One region of the Micromonospora sp. MH33 genome, then DNA from elsewhere that is predicted to be linked to it. Evidence: riboswitches for the same ligand, from Rfam matches in the RefSeq annotation. Region 1 holds a riboswitch; each other region holds the start of a gene.
The links. Region 1 has a riboswitch for S-adenosylmethionine ahead of B0E53_RS40200 (putative leader peptide). Riboswitches for the same ligand answer to the same signal wherever they lie in the genome.
Positions count from the first base shown of each region.

Region 2: linked by a shared signal. The riboswitch ahead of B0E53_RS09815 (aminotransferase class V-fold PLP-dependent enzyme) and the one ahead of B0E53_RS40200 (putative leader peptide) in region 1 are both predicted to bind S-adenosylmethionine.
Region 3: linked by a shared signal. The riboswitch ahead of thrC (threonine synthase) and the one ahead of B0E53_RS40200 (putative leader peptide) in region 1 are both predicted to bind S-adenosylmethionine.

Region 1 is NZ_MUYZ01000179.1:2,584-7,616, reverse strand. It holds gene B0E53_RS23645 (hypothetical protein) at 26-1,285, opposite strand; gene B0E53_RS23640 (NAD(P)/FAD-dependent oxidoreductase) at 1,479-2,954, shown strand; SAM riboswitch class IV at 3,023-3,133, shown strand; gene B0E53_RS40200 (putative leader peptide) at 3,166-3,297, shown strand; gene B0E53_RS23635 (ABC transporter substrate-binding protein) at 3,399-4,256, shown strand; gene B0E53_RS23630 (amino acid ABC transporter permease) at 4,293-5,033, shown strand, end outside.
Region 2 is NZ_MUYZ01000042.1:5,421-10,453, forward strand. It holds gene B0E53_RS09810 (FUSC family protein) at 1-1,219, shown strand, start outside; gene B0E53_RS09815 (aminotransferase class V-fold PLP-dependent enzyme) at 1,257-2,519, opposite strand; SAM riboswitch class IV at 2,571-2,691, opposite strand; gene B0E53_RS09820 (PrsW family intramembrane metalloprotease) at 2,715-4,196, shown strand; gene B0E53_RS37460 (hypothetical protein) at 4,221-4,388, opposite strand; gene B0E53_RS09825 (co-chaperone GroES) at 4,469-4,816, opposite strand; gene B0E53_RS09830 (AI-2E family transporter) at 4,968-5,033, shown strand, end outside.
Region 3 is NZ_MUYZ01000183.1:3,585-8,617, forward strand. It holds gene B0E53_RS23910 (GNAT family N-acetyltransferase) at 1-517, opposite strand, end outside; gene thrC (threonine synthase) at 815-2,104, opposite strand; SAM riboswitch class I at 2,117-2,249, opposite strand; gene B0E53_RS23920 (DMT family transporter) at 2,340-3,305, opposite strand; gene B0E53_RS23925 (metalloregulator ArsR/SmtB family transcription factor) at 3,396-3,701, shown strand; gene B0E53_RS23930 (DUF4232 domain-containing protein) at 3,752-4,402, shown strand; gene B0E53_RS23935 (DoxX family protein) at 4,476-4,919, opposite strand.

The DNA.
Region 1 (5,033 bases):
CCGCCGGCGGAGCGCGCCCGACGGCTCAGATGATGAGGTGGGTCCAGTAGGTGAGCCACACCGCGAACAGCGCGCCCTGGAGCAGCGCCAGCCCGGCGGTGAGCCAGGGGTCGAGGCCGGGCCGGCGGGCCCAGCGGGCCAGCACCAGCGCCACCGGGAACGCGGCCAGCAGGTAGCGCAGCAGGCTCTTGTACACCGGCGGACCCATCGACAACGGCACCAGCACCACGATCACCGTGTAGGCCAGGTACGGCCAGTCGGCCCGCCGGCGCAGCCCGACGGCCGCCACGAGCAGCATCGCCACGGCGATCCAGACCCGGAACCTGTTTGCCGAGTTGTCGCCGACGAGCGCCGACCCGGCCACCCCGAGCGGGTTCTGCACCTTGATCCCCCAGCCCTTCTCCTGGGCGTGCTGGTAGGCGAACCAGTCGCCGCTCTGCCAGCGACAGAACGCCATGAAGGTCAGCCAGCCGGCCGGCACCAGCAGCAGCGGCCAGCCCTCCCGTACGTAGCGCGGCAGGCTACGGAGACCCAGGCGCCAGCCGTGCTGGCGCAGCAGCACCAGGGCCAGCGGGATCACCACCACGAAGCCGACCGAGCGGCTCATCGCCAGGAAGTAGCCGACGATCCCGACCACCAGCCAGCGGCGCTGCTCGGCGTACCAGAACGCGGCCAGGGCGAGGCAGACGAAGAGCGACTCGGTCAGCGCGGCCTGGAACAGGAAAGCGGTCGGCAGGAGCAGCAGGTACCGGACGGCCCGCCGGCCGTCGCCCGGATCCTCGTCGCCGAGCAGCCGGGCCCCCAGCCGGTACGCGAACCAGAGCTGGAACAGCAGCGCCACGTTGGCGACCAGCAACAGCGCCCAGGCGGTGTGCCCGCCGAGCAGCGGCGCGAGGGGCCGGGCCAGGAACGGGTAGAGCAGTGGAAAGCCGAAGTCGTTCCACGGCCGGTCCAGCGGCAGCCGGGCCAGGTTGTCGTAGAGGAACGAGTCCCAGGCGAACCAGAGCGAGATCCAGCGGTGCGACGAGATCCGGTCCTGCTGGATCCGCGTCATCGTCTCGTCCGCGGGGGGCGCGCCGGGCACCCCGTCCCAGGCGGTCAGCACCAGCACCCCGACCAGGCTGAGCACCAGCTTCGAGCCGACGAAGACGGCGAGCACGAAGCCCCAGCGCGTGGGGATCCGGGTGACCAGCCGCCCGCCGGCCGACGCCAGCCGCCCCGGCACGCCCGACCACCGCGCCGGGGCGGGGCCGTCGGTCGTCCCGGCCCGCCGCTCGTCTCGCATCCCGCTCCCACCGGTCGCCCCGCGACCGACCCCCGGACCGGGAAACCGGCCCCGCATCCCCGTTCCGCCCCGGTTCACACCCGCCGGGCCCCGAACGGGTGACCCGGGCGTCGCGGATCGCGGGCGCAGGTGAGTCGGGGGGCAGGACGGGTAAGGGCGCTGCCGCATCGGCAGGCTGGCGGCGGAGGACGGCATGGGGGACGGCAACGGGACCGTGATCATCGGGGCGGGGCCCGCGGGGCTGACCGCCGCGTACGAGCTGCTGCGCCACGGCGAGCCGGTCCGGGTCTACGAGGCCGACGACGTGGTCGGCGGGATCAGCCGCACGGTGGAGCGGGACGGCTGGCGATTCGACATCGGCGGACACCGGTTCTTCACCAAGGTCTCCCGAGTGGAGGACTTCTGGCACGAGATCCTCCCCGACGAGGACTTCCTGCTCCGGCCGCGGATGAGCCGGATCTACTACCGGGGCGCGCTCTACGACTACCCGCTCAACGCCGGCAACGCGCTGCGCAACCTCGGCCTGCTGGAGGCGCTGCGCTGCGTCGGCTCGTACGGGCGGGCCCGGCTGCGCCCGCCGAAGGACCAGTCGCACTTCGAGGGCTGGGTGTCGGCCCGGTTCGGCTGGCGGCTCTACTCGATCTTCTTCAAGACGTACACCGAAAAGGTCTGGGGGATGCCGGCCGACCAGTTGCAGGCCGACTGGGCCGCCCAGCGGATCAAGAACCTGTCGCTCTCCACCGCGGTGCTCAACGCGCTGCTGCCCCGGCGCAACCGCAAGGACGTGACCAGCCTCATCGAGGAGTTCCAGTACCCGAAGCACGGCCCCGGGATGATGTGGGAGCGCTGTACCGAGGAGGTGGAGAAGCGGGGCGGCACGGTCCGCACCAACACCTGGGTGACCGAGGTGCACCGGGACCCGGCGCGGCGGCGGGCCACCGCCGTCACGGTGGTCGACGCCGGGGGCGAGCGCACCGAACCGGCCGACCACGTGATCTCCTCGATGCCGATCTCCGCGTTGGTGCGGGCCATGCAGCCGGAGGCCCCGCCGGAGGTACGGGCCGCCGCCGACGACCTGCGCTACCGGGACTTCCTGACCGTCGCGCTGGTGGTGCCCGAGGAGTTCTCGTTCCCGGACAACTGGATCTACGTGCACGACCCGGCCGCCAAGGTGGGCCGGATCCAGAACTTCGGCTCCTGGTCGCCGTACCTGGTCAAGGACGGGCGGACCTGCCTGGGGCTGGAGTACTTCGTCTTCGAGGACGACGAGATGTGGCGGACCCCGGACGCGGACCTGGTCGCCTTCGCCACCGCCGAACTGGAGCGGCTGGGCCTGGTCCGGCCCGGCTGCGTGGAGGCCGGCTACGTGGTCCGGATGCCGAAGGCGTACCCGGTCTACGACGAGCGCTACCAGCACAACGTGGACGTGATCCGGAACTGGCTGGCCCGGGAGGTGCCGAACGTGCACCCGGTGGGGCGCAACGGGATGCACCGCTACAACAACGCCGACCACTCGATGCTCACCGCGATGCTGGCCGCCGAGAACATCGCCCACGGCGCCGGCCACGACGTCTGGACGGTCAACGTCGAGCAGGACTACCACGAGCAGAAGAGCCGGTCCCGGCACGGCACCGGCCGCGACGCCCCGGTCATGCCGACTCGCCGGTAAGGCACGGGCGTGAGCACGGTCATAACGGCTGGACGTCCGGGGTGGCGCTGCTGCTAGCCTTCTCGGCAGGTCATGAGCGCCAGCGTCAAGCCCCGGCTCGCTGGCCGGCAACCCTCCTCCGCGGTGGGGTGCCCCGGGTGAGGACCAGGCACCGGCAGCCGCCGGTGCAAGCGTGGCCTGGTACCCAGGTCATCACCGACCAGAGGGAACCATGTCTGCTCAGCTCCGCACCCCGCCGGCCGACGGCATCGCCTATCCGGCGCGTTTCGCGCTGGTCAAGCGGCGGCACGTCGACCTGATGCGGGTGAGCAGCGACGCCTGTCGCCGCGCCGACGCGCGCTGAGCGCCACTCCCCCACCTTCCGCACCATCCCTTCCGGCTCGCCCGCCTCGGGCGCGCCGTCGGCGGCGTGCGCCCACGCCGCCCCGGACCCTGGAGACACCTGTGCGAATCCGTTCCGCCCTGACCCGCGCCGCCGCGCTCGGCGCCGCCGCCGTGCTCGCCGCCACCGCCCTCACCGCCTGCGGTGACGACGGCGCCACCAGCGAGGCCGCCAACCCGTACGGCCTGCTCCAGGCCGGCGTGCTGCGGGCCGGCACGCTCACCGACGCGCCGCCGAACGTGTACCTGAAGGACGGCAAGTTCACCGGCTTCGACAACGACCTGCTCACCGCGGTAGCCGCGAAGGCCGGCCTGAAGGTGGAGTTCGTCGGCACCGACTTCTCCGCCCTGCTCTCCCAGGTCAACAACCACAAGTTCGACGTGGGCAGCTCCTCCATCACCATCACCGAGGCCCGGAAGAAGACCGTCGACTTCGGCAACGGCTACGACTTCGGCTACTTCGGGCTCGACGTGCCGGCCGGCTCCCCGATCACCGGCTTCGACCAGCTCGCCGGCAAGCGGGTCGTCGTCGTGCAGGGCACCGTGCAGGACGACTACGCCACGCGGGAGAACCTGAACCCGGTCCGGGTGCCCGACTACAACGGCGCGGTCAACCAGCTCAAGGCCGGCACGGCCGACGCCTGGATCGCCCCGGCCGAGATCGGCGACAAGTCCGCCGCGGACAGCAACGGCAAGATCACGGTGGCCGCGAAGCAGCTCAGCCCGGCCCCGACCGCGTACGCGGTGGCCAAGGGCAACGACAAGCTGCGCGAGGCGCTGAACAAGGGCCTCGACGAGGTGATCGCCGACGGCACCTGGACCAAGCTCCAGGCGCAGTACTACCCGGGCCGGCCGATCCCGGCCGACTTCAAGCCGGGCAGCGGCACGGTCACCGTGCCGTCGCCGTCGGCGGCTTCCTGACCCGGAACGACTGAGACGAGCGGGGCGGACGGAGACATGGATCCACTGAGCACCCTGTGGGAGACCTTCTTCGACTGGGACGCCATGCGCGAGGCGCTGCCCGAGATGCTCACCGTCGGGCTGCCCAACACGCTGATCCTGGCGGTCTCCGCCGCCCTGCTCGGCTCGGTGCTGGGCATGCTGCTGGCCGTGGCGGGCATCTCGCGTACCCGATGGTTGCGGTGGCCGGCCCGGGTCTACACCGACGTGTTCCGCGGCCTGCCGGCAGCGGCGACCATCCTGCTCATCGGTGTCGGCCTGGCGCCGCTGGGCATGCAGGTGTGGGGTCCGAACCCGTACCCGCTCGGCGTGCTGGCGCTGTCGCTGATCGCCGCCGCCTACATCGGAGAGATCTTCCGCGCCGGCATCCAGAGCGTGGAGGCCGCCCAGCTGGAGGGGGCCCGGGCGCTCGGCTTCTCCTGGGGCGAGGCGATGCGCCTGGTCATCGTGCCGCAGGGCGTACGCCGGGTGCTGCCGGCCTGGGTCAACCAGCTCATCGCGCTGATCAAGGACTCCAGCCTGGTCTACTTCCTCGGCCTGGTGGCCAGCCAGCGGGAGCTGTTCCGGATCGGCCAGGACTACGCGGCCACCACCGGCAACGAGTCCGCGCTGCTGCTGGCCGGCCTGTTCTACCTGGTGCTGACCGTGCCGCTGACCCACGCGGTCAACTGGATCGACCGGCGGCTGCGGCAGGGCCGGGCGGTGGCCGCCCCCGACCTGGACGTCGAACTCGACCCC
Region 2 (5,033 bases), on a different contig from region 1:
GTTGCGCGAGGGACTGGTCGACGTCGACGGGGCGCGGATCTCGGAGGCCATGGAGCAGCTCCGGCACCGGAGCAAGGCCACCCTGCACGACCGGCTGCACCGGGTGCGTACGGCGACCGGCCTGGCGGTCCAGGCGGGCCTCGCGGCCGGGCTGGCCTACCTGGTCTCCCACCGGCTGCTGGGCAATCCGCAGCCGGTGTTCGCGCCCATCTCGGCGGTCGGCACCCTGGCCGCCTCGGTCGGCCAGCGGTTCCGCCGGACCGTCGAGCTGATCATCGGGGTGGCGGTCGGGGTGTTCGTCGGCGATCTGCTGATCTACTTCCTGGGCACCGGCGCCTGGCAGCTCGGCCTGGTGGTCACCGCGGCGATCCTGCTGACCGTCTTCGCCGGGGCGAGCGTGGCCATCGTGATCCAGGCGGCGGCCACCGCGGTGCTGATCGTGACGCTCAGCCCGTCCACCCAGAATCTGGAGATACCCCGTTTCGTCGACGCCTTCATCGGCGGCGGCATCGCGCTGCTGGTCACCGCGATCCTGCTGCCGCTCAACCCGCTACGCGTGATCAACCGGGCGGCCCGGCCGGCGCTGGACCTGCTCGCCGGGCAACTCGACGCCTGCGCGGAGGCGCTGCGCAACCGGGACCGGGGGGTGGCCCAGCGGGCGCTGTTCCGGCTCCGGGAGAACAAGGAGGAGTTGGCCGCGCTCTCGGAGGCCATCGAGGGGGCCAAGGAGACCATCACCATCTCCCCGGCCCGCTGGCACCGGCGGGACGAGCTGACCCACTACGCCGAGGCGGCGGAACCGATCGACCGGGCGATGCGGAACAGCGGCACGCTGATCCGCCGCTCGGTCACCATCATCGAGGACGAGGAGCCCGTCCCCGAGACGATGCCCGACTCGATCGCCCACCTGGCCGAGTCGGTACGCCTGCTGCGGCACGAGTTCGCCGTCGGGGAGGAGCCGGAGAAGGCCCGGGAGCGGTCGCTGCGCGCGGTCAGCGAGGCCGGCCGGGCGTACGCCGAGGGGGTTGGTTTCTCCGGCAGCGTGGTGATCGCCCAGGTGCGGACCACGGCGAGCGACCTCATGGTGGCCTCCGGCATCGAGCAGGAGGAGGCGAACCGCCTGGTCCGCCAGGCGTTCGGCGACCGCGAGCAGCGCTCCGGCGAAACCACCGAACAAAGCCCCACCCCCAAACCCCCCACCGCACCCCCCGTCGGCTGACCCACCACCCCCGCCCTCACTCGCCCACAGTCCCGGGTCAGGGGAGGGTGGACAGGGCGGTCAGGAGGGTTTCCACGTCGGTTTCGGTCGTGCCGAGGCCCAGGCTGGCGCGGATGGCGGTGGGGGGCAGGTCGTCGCGGCCGCTGCGGGTGGCCGCCTCGGTCAGCAGGCGGCGGGCGAGCGGGTGGGCGCAGAACAGGCCGTCCCGGACGCCGATCCGGTGTGCGGTCGCCAGGTGGGCGGCCACCTCGGCGGAGTCCCGGCCGGCGACCACGAAGCTGACGATGCCCACCCGGGGCGCGTCCGGCCCGAAGGTGCGCAGCTCCACCACGTGCGGCAGGGCGGCGATGCCCGCCCGGAGCCGGCCCAGCAGCGCCTGCTCGCGGGAGTGCAGCGCGTCCCGGTCCGCGGCGGCCAGCGCCGCGCAGACCGCCGCCAGGGCCACCGCGCCGAGCAGGTTCGGGGTGCCCGCCTCGTGCCGGGCCGGGCCGGTGGCCCAGCGCACCTCGTGGGTGCCGGCCCCGACGTGGCTGGTGGCCCCGCCGCCGGCCAGGTACGGCGGTGCCGCGTCCAGCCAGTCCGCCCGCCCCACCAGCACGCCCGCGCCGAACGGGGCGTACAGCTTGTGGGCGGAGAGGGCCAGGTAGTCGACGTCCAGCGCGGCCAGGTCCACCGGGGTGTGCGGTGCCAGCTGGGCGGCGTCCACCAGGATCCGGGCGCCGTGCCGGCGGGCCACCCGGGCCAGCTCGGCCACCGGCCAGCGTTCCCCGGTCACGTTGCTCGCGCCGGTCACCGCCACCAGCACCGGCAGCCCCGGCCGGGCGTCGCGGGACAGCTCGGCCAGCGCGGCGTCGAGGGAGCGGACCGCGCCGCCCGGGCCGTCCGGCACCGGGAGCCGGACCGAGCCGCGCGGCCAGGGGAGCAGGTTGGCGTGGTGCTCGCCGGCGAAGGTGACCACCGTGGTGCCGGCGGGCAGCGCCCGGGCCAGCAGGTTCAGCGCGTCGGTGGTGTTCCGGGTGAAGATCACGTGGTCGTCGGGGCGGCCGCCGACAAAGTCGGCCACGGTCTGCCGGGCCCGCTCGTAGGCCAGCGTGCAGCGCCGCGACAGCGCGCCGGCGCCCCGGTGCACGCTCGCGTACCAGGGCAGCAGTTCGGCCACCGCGTCGGCCGCGGCCCGCGCGCACGGCGCGCTGGCCGCGTGGTCCAGGTTGATCTCCCCCGGTACGCCGAGCACGCCGAGCGGGTCCGGCCGGCTCGGAGTGGACAGCGTGGGCAGCGAGGGTACGAGGGTGACGGTCATGCCGGAGCCTTCCGGGTCCAGGGGACCCCGGGTGGGTGGGCACCGGGACGGGGTCCGCGCTTGCCCAGCACGCGGTTCGGGCTGGGCCCGGTCATCACCCGGGGCACCCCACCGCGAACTCGACGAGGGTTGCCGGCCAGCAAGCCGGGGCTTGACGCTGGCACTCGTGACCTGTCCGGGAGCATAGCGGTCGCGATGCGGCCGGACCAGTGGGTCGCGGGTGACTACGCTGACCGCATGGCCGTCACCCCGCCCGGCGGAGCCCTGCCGCCGCCGCCGACCGCGCCCGCCGTCCCGCCGGGGTCGCCGGCTCCCCGGATGCCGCTGCGCCGGCTCGGCTGGCGGCGGTTCCTGGCGCTGGCCGGGGTGGTGCTGCTGATCGCCGCCGGCGCGGTCTTCATGGTCTTCACCCTGGGCGAAAGCCTCGGCGCGGAGGCGCTGCTGGTCGGCGTGATCGCGGCGATCCTGCCGGTGCCGGTGCTGGTCTCCTGCTTCCTCTGGCTCGACCGCTACGAGCCCGAGCCGCTGAAGTACCTGATCTTCTGCTTCGCCTGGGGCGCGTTCGTCTCCACCGCCATCTCGCTGCTGGTCAACGAGACCGGTGCCCGGCTGTTCAAGGACTGGGGGCTGCCGGCGGCGCTGACCGCCGTGCTGGTCGCCCCGTTCATCGAGGAACTGACCAAGGCGGCCGGGCCGCTGCTGCTGCTGATCTTCCGCCGCCGGGAGTTCTCCGGGGTCACCGACGGCCTGGTCTACTGCGGGCTCTCCGCGGTCGGCTTCGCCATGGTGGAGAACATCCTCTACCTGGGCGGGTACGGCTACCGCGCCGGCGTCCAGGAGTACGGGCCGGCCACCGGCGCGCGTCAGGTCATCGCCATCTTCATCGTGCGGATCCTGCTCTTCGGTTTCGCCCACCCGCTGTTCACCTCGATGACCGGCGTGGGGCTGGGGGTCGCCGCGCGTACCGCGGACCGGCGGGTGCGCTTCCTCGCTCCGATCGCCGGCCTGCTGCTGGCCATGATGTTGCACGGCACCTGGAACCTGCTGCCCTCACTGGCCGCCGCCACCGGCCAGCCGCTGATCGCGCTCTACGGCTACATCGGCGTGATGGTGCCGATCTTCTTCGGCATGGTGGGGCTGGCCGTCTGGCTGCGTGCCTGGGAGGGGCGGCTCACCGAGCGCACCCTGCCCGACTACGTCCGGGCCGGCTGGCTCACCCCGCCCGAGGTGGCCGCGCTGGGCAGTCTCGGCCGGCGGCACGCCGCCCGGACCTGGGCCCGGCGGGTGGCCGGTGACGGCGGGGTGCGGGCGATGCGCGGCTACCAGTTCGCCGCCACCCGGCTGGCGCTGCTGCGCGACGGGATGCGCCGGGGGCTGGACCGCAAGCCCGCCGAGCGGGACCGGACGGCGCGGGAGGAACGGGAGCTGCTGGACGCGATCGGGGCGTACCGGGCGTTCTTCGTGGGCCGTGACCCGCAGGCGCCGGTCGGGGTCTGGGACGGGCAGCGCTACCACCTGCGCTTCCCCGACGGGTCGCAGCGCGCGGTCGAGGCCCCGGACGAGCCGGTGGTGCCGATCCCGGTGGTGCTGGCCCCGCCACCGCCGCCCGCCTCTCCGGCCGGCTACGGCCCGCCCGGCTGGCCCGGCCATCGCCCCGCCTGGCCCCCGCACGCCTGAACGAACCGTCCCGGGGCCGGCTCCTCAGGTCATCAGGCCGGTGAGAAAGTCGCCGAGACCCTGGGCGATGGCCATGAGGGCCACCCCGATCCCCTTGAACAGCTGGGCCGCGCCGTCCGGCCGGAACGCCATGAAGTAGATCAGGAACGCGAGGAATCCCCAGGCAAGTATCTTCTTGATGACTACCGGCATGATCCCTCCCCAGGGCGCTGTCGTGCCTGGGGCTTCCCGCCGGGCAGCGGTACAAACGGCGCCCGCGGCGCGGGCGGCGCCTACAGGTAGAGGCCGCTCGATCCGGTCGGCTCGTTCTCCACCCGCTCGGCCGCGACGGCGTGCACGTCCCGCTCGCGCAGCAGGACGTACGCCCGGCCGTGCAGCTCGACCTCGGAGCGGTCGTCCGGGTCGAACAGCACCCGGTCGCCGGAGACGACGGAGCGGACGTTCGGGCCCACGCCCACCGCGGTGGCCCAGGCCAGCCGCTTGCCGACGGCGGCGGTGGCCGGGATGACGATGCCGGCGGTGGAGCGGCGTTCCCCCTCGCCGTTCTCGGTACGCACCAGCACGCGGTCGTGCAGCAGGCGGATCGGAAGGCCGGCGTCGAGGTCCTGGTCGGCGGTCACGCGAAGACGCTACCGCGTGCCCGGTCGTCGGTGCCGGCGTGGTTGGGCGGAGCGGCAGGGGGGCAAGTCTGGCGCAGCCGCCCTAGGGTGGGGCGGACAGACGTATCCTGTCCCCCTGTCTCGGGGGCGGACCAGTTTGCGGGAGGTGCGCTTGAGCCGCTTCGAGCGGATGCGTGGACGGCTCCGCCGCGCGTACGAGTCCGGCCGCGAGTCGGCG
Region 3 (5,033 bases), on a different contig from region 1:
CCTCGGCGAGCAGGCCGGCCAGGCGCGGCCGGTCGAGCGCGGTGACGTCCAGCCGGCGGCGCACGTCGGCGAGCGCCGGCTTCGCGCCGACGGCGGCGGCGAAGGCCGCCCCGGGCAGCTCCCGCCCCTCCTCCCCCGGCAGCGGGCTGACCGTCGAACCGACCAGCCGCTTGCCGCCGCGCTCGCGCAGCAGCCGCAGCCCGTGCTCGTGCAGGGCGCGCCCCACCCCGCGCCGCCGGTACGCGGGGTCCACCACCAGCTCGACGCTGGCGTTGTCGGTGTTGTCGAGGGTGTGCAGGTACAGCCGGAGCCAGCCGGCGGGCACCCCGTCGAGGCGCGCCACCCACCAGCGGGTGTCGACGCCCGGCATCGGGTGCCGCAGCGGCGCCTCGAACCGGCGCCGGCACAGCGGTGGGAGGTCCGGCTCGTCCACGGCCTGGGCCGCGACGGCCGTCCGGTAGACGGCGTCGAGGGTCGCCTGGTCGGCGGGGTCGAGGGGGGAGACGGAGATGCCCATGCCCGTGAGCCTGGCCCAGCCGACAGCGAAGGGGCCAGCGGTTTTCCGCCGGCCCCTTCGGACGTTGGTCGGGAGGGACGTCCGCACAACGCCTCCGGCGTTGGGTCGCAAGAACTTGAAAAGTCTCCGGCGGATGCCCTCCCGCACGGAGCATCTTGCGCCGTCCAATTCCTGCCGTCAAGTCCTTGTCGGCGCGTTTTCCACACTCACAGCGAAAAGCCAGTTACCCAACGGATCACCCCAATCCCCCGCCCGGGCGATCCGCCCCTCCCCCGCCCGGACGAGTCGGGGGCCGGGTCAGGAGAGGAGGCCGGCGTCGCGGGCGGCGCGGAGGCTGGGCTTGATGCGGTGCGTGGGACCGACCTCGGCGGCGACCGCGTCGAGGGTCTTGAGGCCCTCGCCCGTGTTGAACACGACCGTCTCCGCCGTGGGGTCGAGCCGGCCGGCCTCGACCAGCTTGCGCAGCACCGCCACGGTGACGCCGCCGGCCGTCTCGGCGAAGACCCCGGTGGTCCGGGCGAGCAGCCGGATGCCGGCGCGGATCTCGTCGTCGTCGGCGTACTCCATCCAGCCGCCGGTGCGGCGGACCGCCTCCAGCGCGTAGAGGCCGGCGGCCGGGTCGCCGATGTTCAGCGACTTGGCGATCCCGGTCGGCTTGACCGGGACGATGGTGTCGGTGTCGGCGTGCAGCGCCGTGGCGATCGGGTTGCAGCCGGCGGACTGCGCGCCGAACACCTTCCAGCCGCCGGCCGGCGCCTCGACCAGCCCGATCTCGACCAGCTCGGAGAACGCCTTGTCGATCTTGGTGAGCAGCTCGCCGCTGGCCATCGGGATGACCACCTGGGCCGGGATCCGCCAGCCGAGCTGCTCGGCCACCTCGTAGCCGAGGGTCTTCGAGCCCTCCGCGTAGTAGGGCCGCACGTTCACGTTGACGAACGCGGTGTCCTCGAACTCGTCGGTCTCCACCAGCTCGCCGCAGAGCCGGTTCACGTCGTCGTACGAGCCGTCGATGGCGACCAGGTCGCCGCCGTAGACGGCGGTGGTCACCACCTTGCCCTGCTCCAGGTCGCTGGGGATGAAGACCACCGAGGGCACCCCCGCCCGGGCCGCGTGGGCGGCCACCGAGTTGGCCAGGTTGCCGGTCGAGGCGCAGGCGTAGCGGGTGAACCCGAGGGCCCGGGCCGCGGTCAGCGCCACCGAGACCACCCGGTCCTTGAAGGAGTGGGTCGGGTTGCCGCTGTCGTCCTTGACCCAGAGCGGGGCGGTGATGCCCAGCTCGGCGGCGAGGTGCGGGGCGGCGACCAGCGGCGTCAGCCCCGGGTCGAGGGTGACCCGGGTCGCCGGGTCCTGGCCGGCGGGGAGCAGGGCGGCGTACCGCCAGAGGTTGTCCGGGCCGGCCTCGATCTGCTCGCGGGTGACGGCGGCCAGCGCGGCGGTGTCGTAGTCGACCTCCAGCGGGCCGAAACACTCGTAGCAGGCGTGCTGGGCGGCCAGCGGGTAGCGCGCGGAGCAGGCGCGACAGACCAGGGCGCGGGCCGGGCTGAGGCTGGTGTCGATGCCGGAGGCGGCGGGAAGCGTCGACGTCATGTCGAGGATTTCCTCTCATCTTTCCCCGCATCGCCGGGTGCGGCGGGGACGGAATTGGCACCTGCCCGCCGTCGCTCGTCGTCGAGCGCGCGGGTGGTTGCCGGGGCGTCATCGGGCCGTATCCCTCAGCCCCTCTGGATGAGGTATGCAGTTGTGCCGCCGAGTCTATGCGGGCGCCGGGGCGCGGCGGAGCCGGGTTCCCACGGTGTGAGCTCCGGCCCCGCCGGCCCCGGGGTCAGCGCGCGACGACCGCGACCGGCTCGATCACCGCCGCACGGTCGGTCACCGCGACCGCCGCCGCGGCCGTGGGCGCCTTCCGGGTACGGGTGGCCAGGTTCGCGGCCACCAGGGCGGCGATGGTCAGCGCCGCGCCGACCAGTTCCACCGCGCCGGGACGGTAGCCGCGCAGGATCTGCACCGCGAACGTGGTCACCGGGACCAGGTTCATGAACAGCGCCGCGTCGGCCACGCCGAGCCGCCGGACCCCGGTGTTCCAGGCCAGCACCGCGAGGACGGCGGCGACCACCACGGCGTACGCCAGTTGCGGGGCCACCGCGACGAGGTCGGCGGCGGCCGGCAGGTGCTGGAGGCCGGTGACGTCGGCCACGGCGCTGACGGCGAGCATGGCGAGCAGGCCGGCCACGGAGGTCAGGGCGGTGTAGCGCAGCGGCGACCACTCGGTGAACCGGCTCGCGCCGTGCGTGTAGACGGCCCAGCCGAGCACCGCGCCGACCATGAGCAGCGCGCCGACGCCGAACTGGTCCAGCCCGTCCAGCCGGCCCCGGGTGATCACCAGACCGACGCCGAGCAGGGCGACCAGGGAGAGGCCGAGCAGCGCCGGCCGGGGGCGTACGCCGTCGCGCGCCCAGCGGACGAGCTGGGTGACCAGCGGGGTGCCGGAGGCGAAGAGGGCGATCTGCTGCGGGGTGGCGTGGCCGAGGGCGAGGTTGGTCAGCACGTTGAAGCCGGCGAACCCGAGCACCCCGAGCAGCACCACCTCGGTGGCGCGCCGCCGCACCCGCAGCGCGGCCCGTCCCTCGCGGGCCAGCAGCAGGGCGAGCAGCACGGCGGTGGCGAGCAGGTACCGGGCGGTGGTCAGGTTGAGCGCGTCCACCCGGGTGAGCGCGCTGGCCAGCACGGGGAACATGACGCCCCAGCTCACCACGGCGAAGAGCGGGAAGGCGGCCGAACGGAAACGCATCGTGGCTCCAATGTTCGAGTATCGTCGAACCAACGGAGCCGACTCTAGGAGGTTGTTCGACAGATGTCGAACATGGGTTACCCTGGTCACATGGAGCTGCACGAACCCGAACTGCGCGAGGTGCCGGTCACCGCCGTGCTGGCCGCCCTGGCCGACGACGTCCGGCTGCAGATCGTGCGCGCCCTCGCCCAGGGCGGTGAGTACGCCTGCGGCACCTTCGAGTTCGGCGTCTCCAAGGCGACCCGCAGCCATCACCTCAAGGTGCTGCGCGAGGCCGGCCTGACCCGGACCCGGGTCGCCGGCACCAGCCGCTACGTGCGGCTGCGCCGCGACGAGCTGGACCGCCTCTACCCGGGACTGCTCGACGCGGTCCTCGCCGCGCCCGCCCGCGCCTGATCCCGGTGTCCGGGCAGCGCCGGGCGGCCACCGGCTGGAATGATCGCCGGATGCGGACGGCGGCGGCACGGCTCGGAGCGCTGGCGGGCGTGGTGCTGCTCGCCGCGTGCGCCCCCGCGCCGGCGCCCGACCGCGCGTCCGGCGGCCCGAGCGAACCGGCCCGGCCCACCCCGGCCGCCAGCACCGCACCGCCCGCGCCGGCCTGCTCGCCCGAGGGGATCCGCATCACCGAACTCGGGGTGGACGCCGCCATGGGCCTGCGGGCGATGGGCCTGGAACTGGTCAACTGCGGCGACCGGCCGTACGTGCTGGAGGGCCATCCGGCGCCGAGCCTCCGGGACGCCGACCGGGACCCGCTGACCGTCCAGGTCATCCCCGGCGCGCGCCCGATCACCGCCGGCTTCGACCACCCGCCCACCCGGATCGTCCTGCGCCCCGGCGAGCGGGCCACCGCCGCGCTGCTCTGGCGCAACCTGGTCACCGACGCCACGGTGGTCGCCAGCAACGGCGCCTACCTCGACGTGGCCCCGGTGCGGGGCCGGCCCGCGTACCCGGTCGAGCTGGACGGGCCGATCGACCTCGGCAACACCGGCCGCCTCGGCGTCAGCGCCTGGAAGCGGTACGACGGCCCGTCCTCGACCCAGCCACCCGCCCCGAGCGACCTACCCTCCTCGGCGCCCACCCCCGACAGCCGCCTCTGAGGCTCATCCTCGCCAGATCCTGGCAGGAAACGACCCCCGGGGCAGGGGCCACCTCCTACCAGGATCGCGGGCGTCAGGCCGGGACCGAGGGGCGCGCGGCGGGTTCGGTGGCCACCCCGCGGGGCCGGGAGAGCAGGGCGTCCAGGGCCCAGGTGCCCGGGCCGAGCACCGCGACGAGCAGGAACGACCAGCAGAAGAGGGCGGCCGGCTCGCCGCCGTTGCGCAGCGGCAGCAGGCCGTCCGGCTGGTGCACCATGAAGTACGCGTACGCCATCGAGCCGGAGGCGAGCAGCGCCGCGGGCCGGGTGAACAGGCCGACGAGCACCAACGCGCCGCAGACGAGCTGGATCAGCGCGGCCCACCAGCCCGGCCACTCGCCGACCGGGACCGCCTTGCCGGTCATCGGGTTGCCGCCCAGGACGCCGAAGAGGGACGCCGCGCCGTGGCAGAGGAAGAGCAGGCCGGTAACCATGCGGAACAGGGAGAGCACGGGGCCGTTCAGTCGTGCCGGGACCATCGGAACCTCCATAGATAAGGATGGATATCCCCAGCATGAGGCCCCGCGGCATCGATAGTTAGTAATTCCTTGTGGTTGGGAAGATTTCTTGGGAACGCTCCCATACTACTGTCC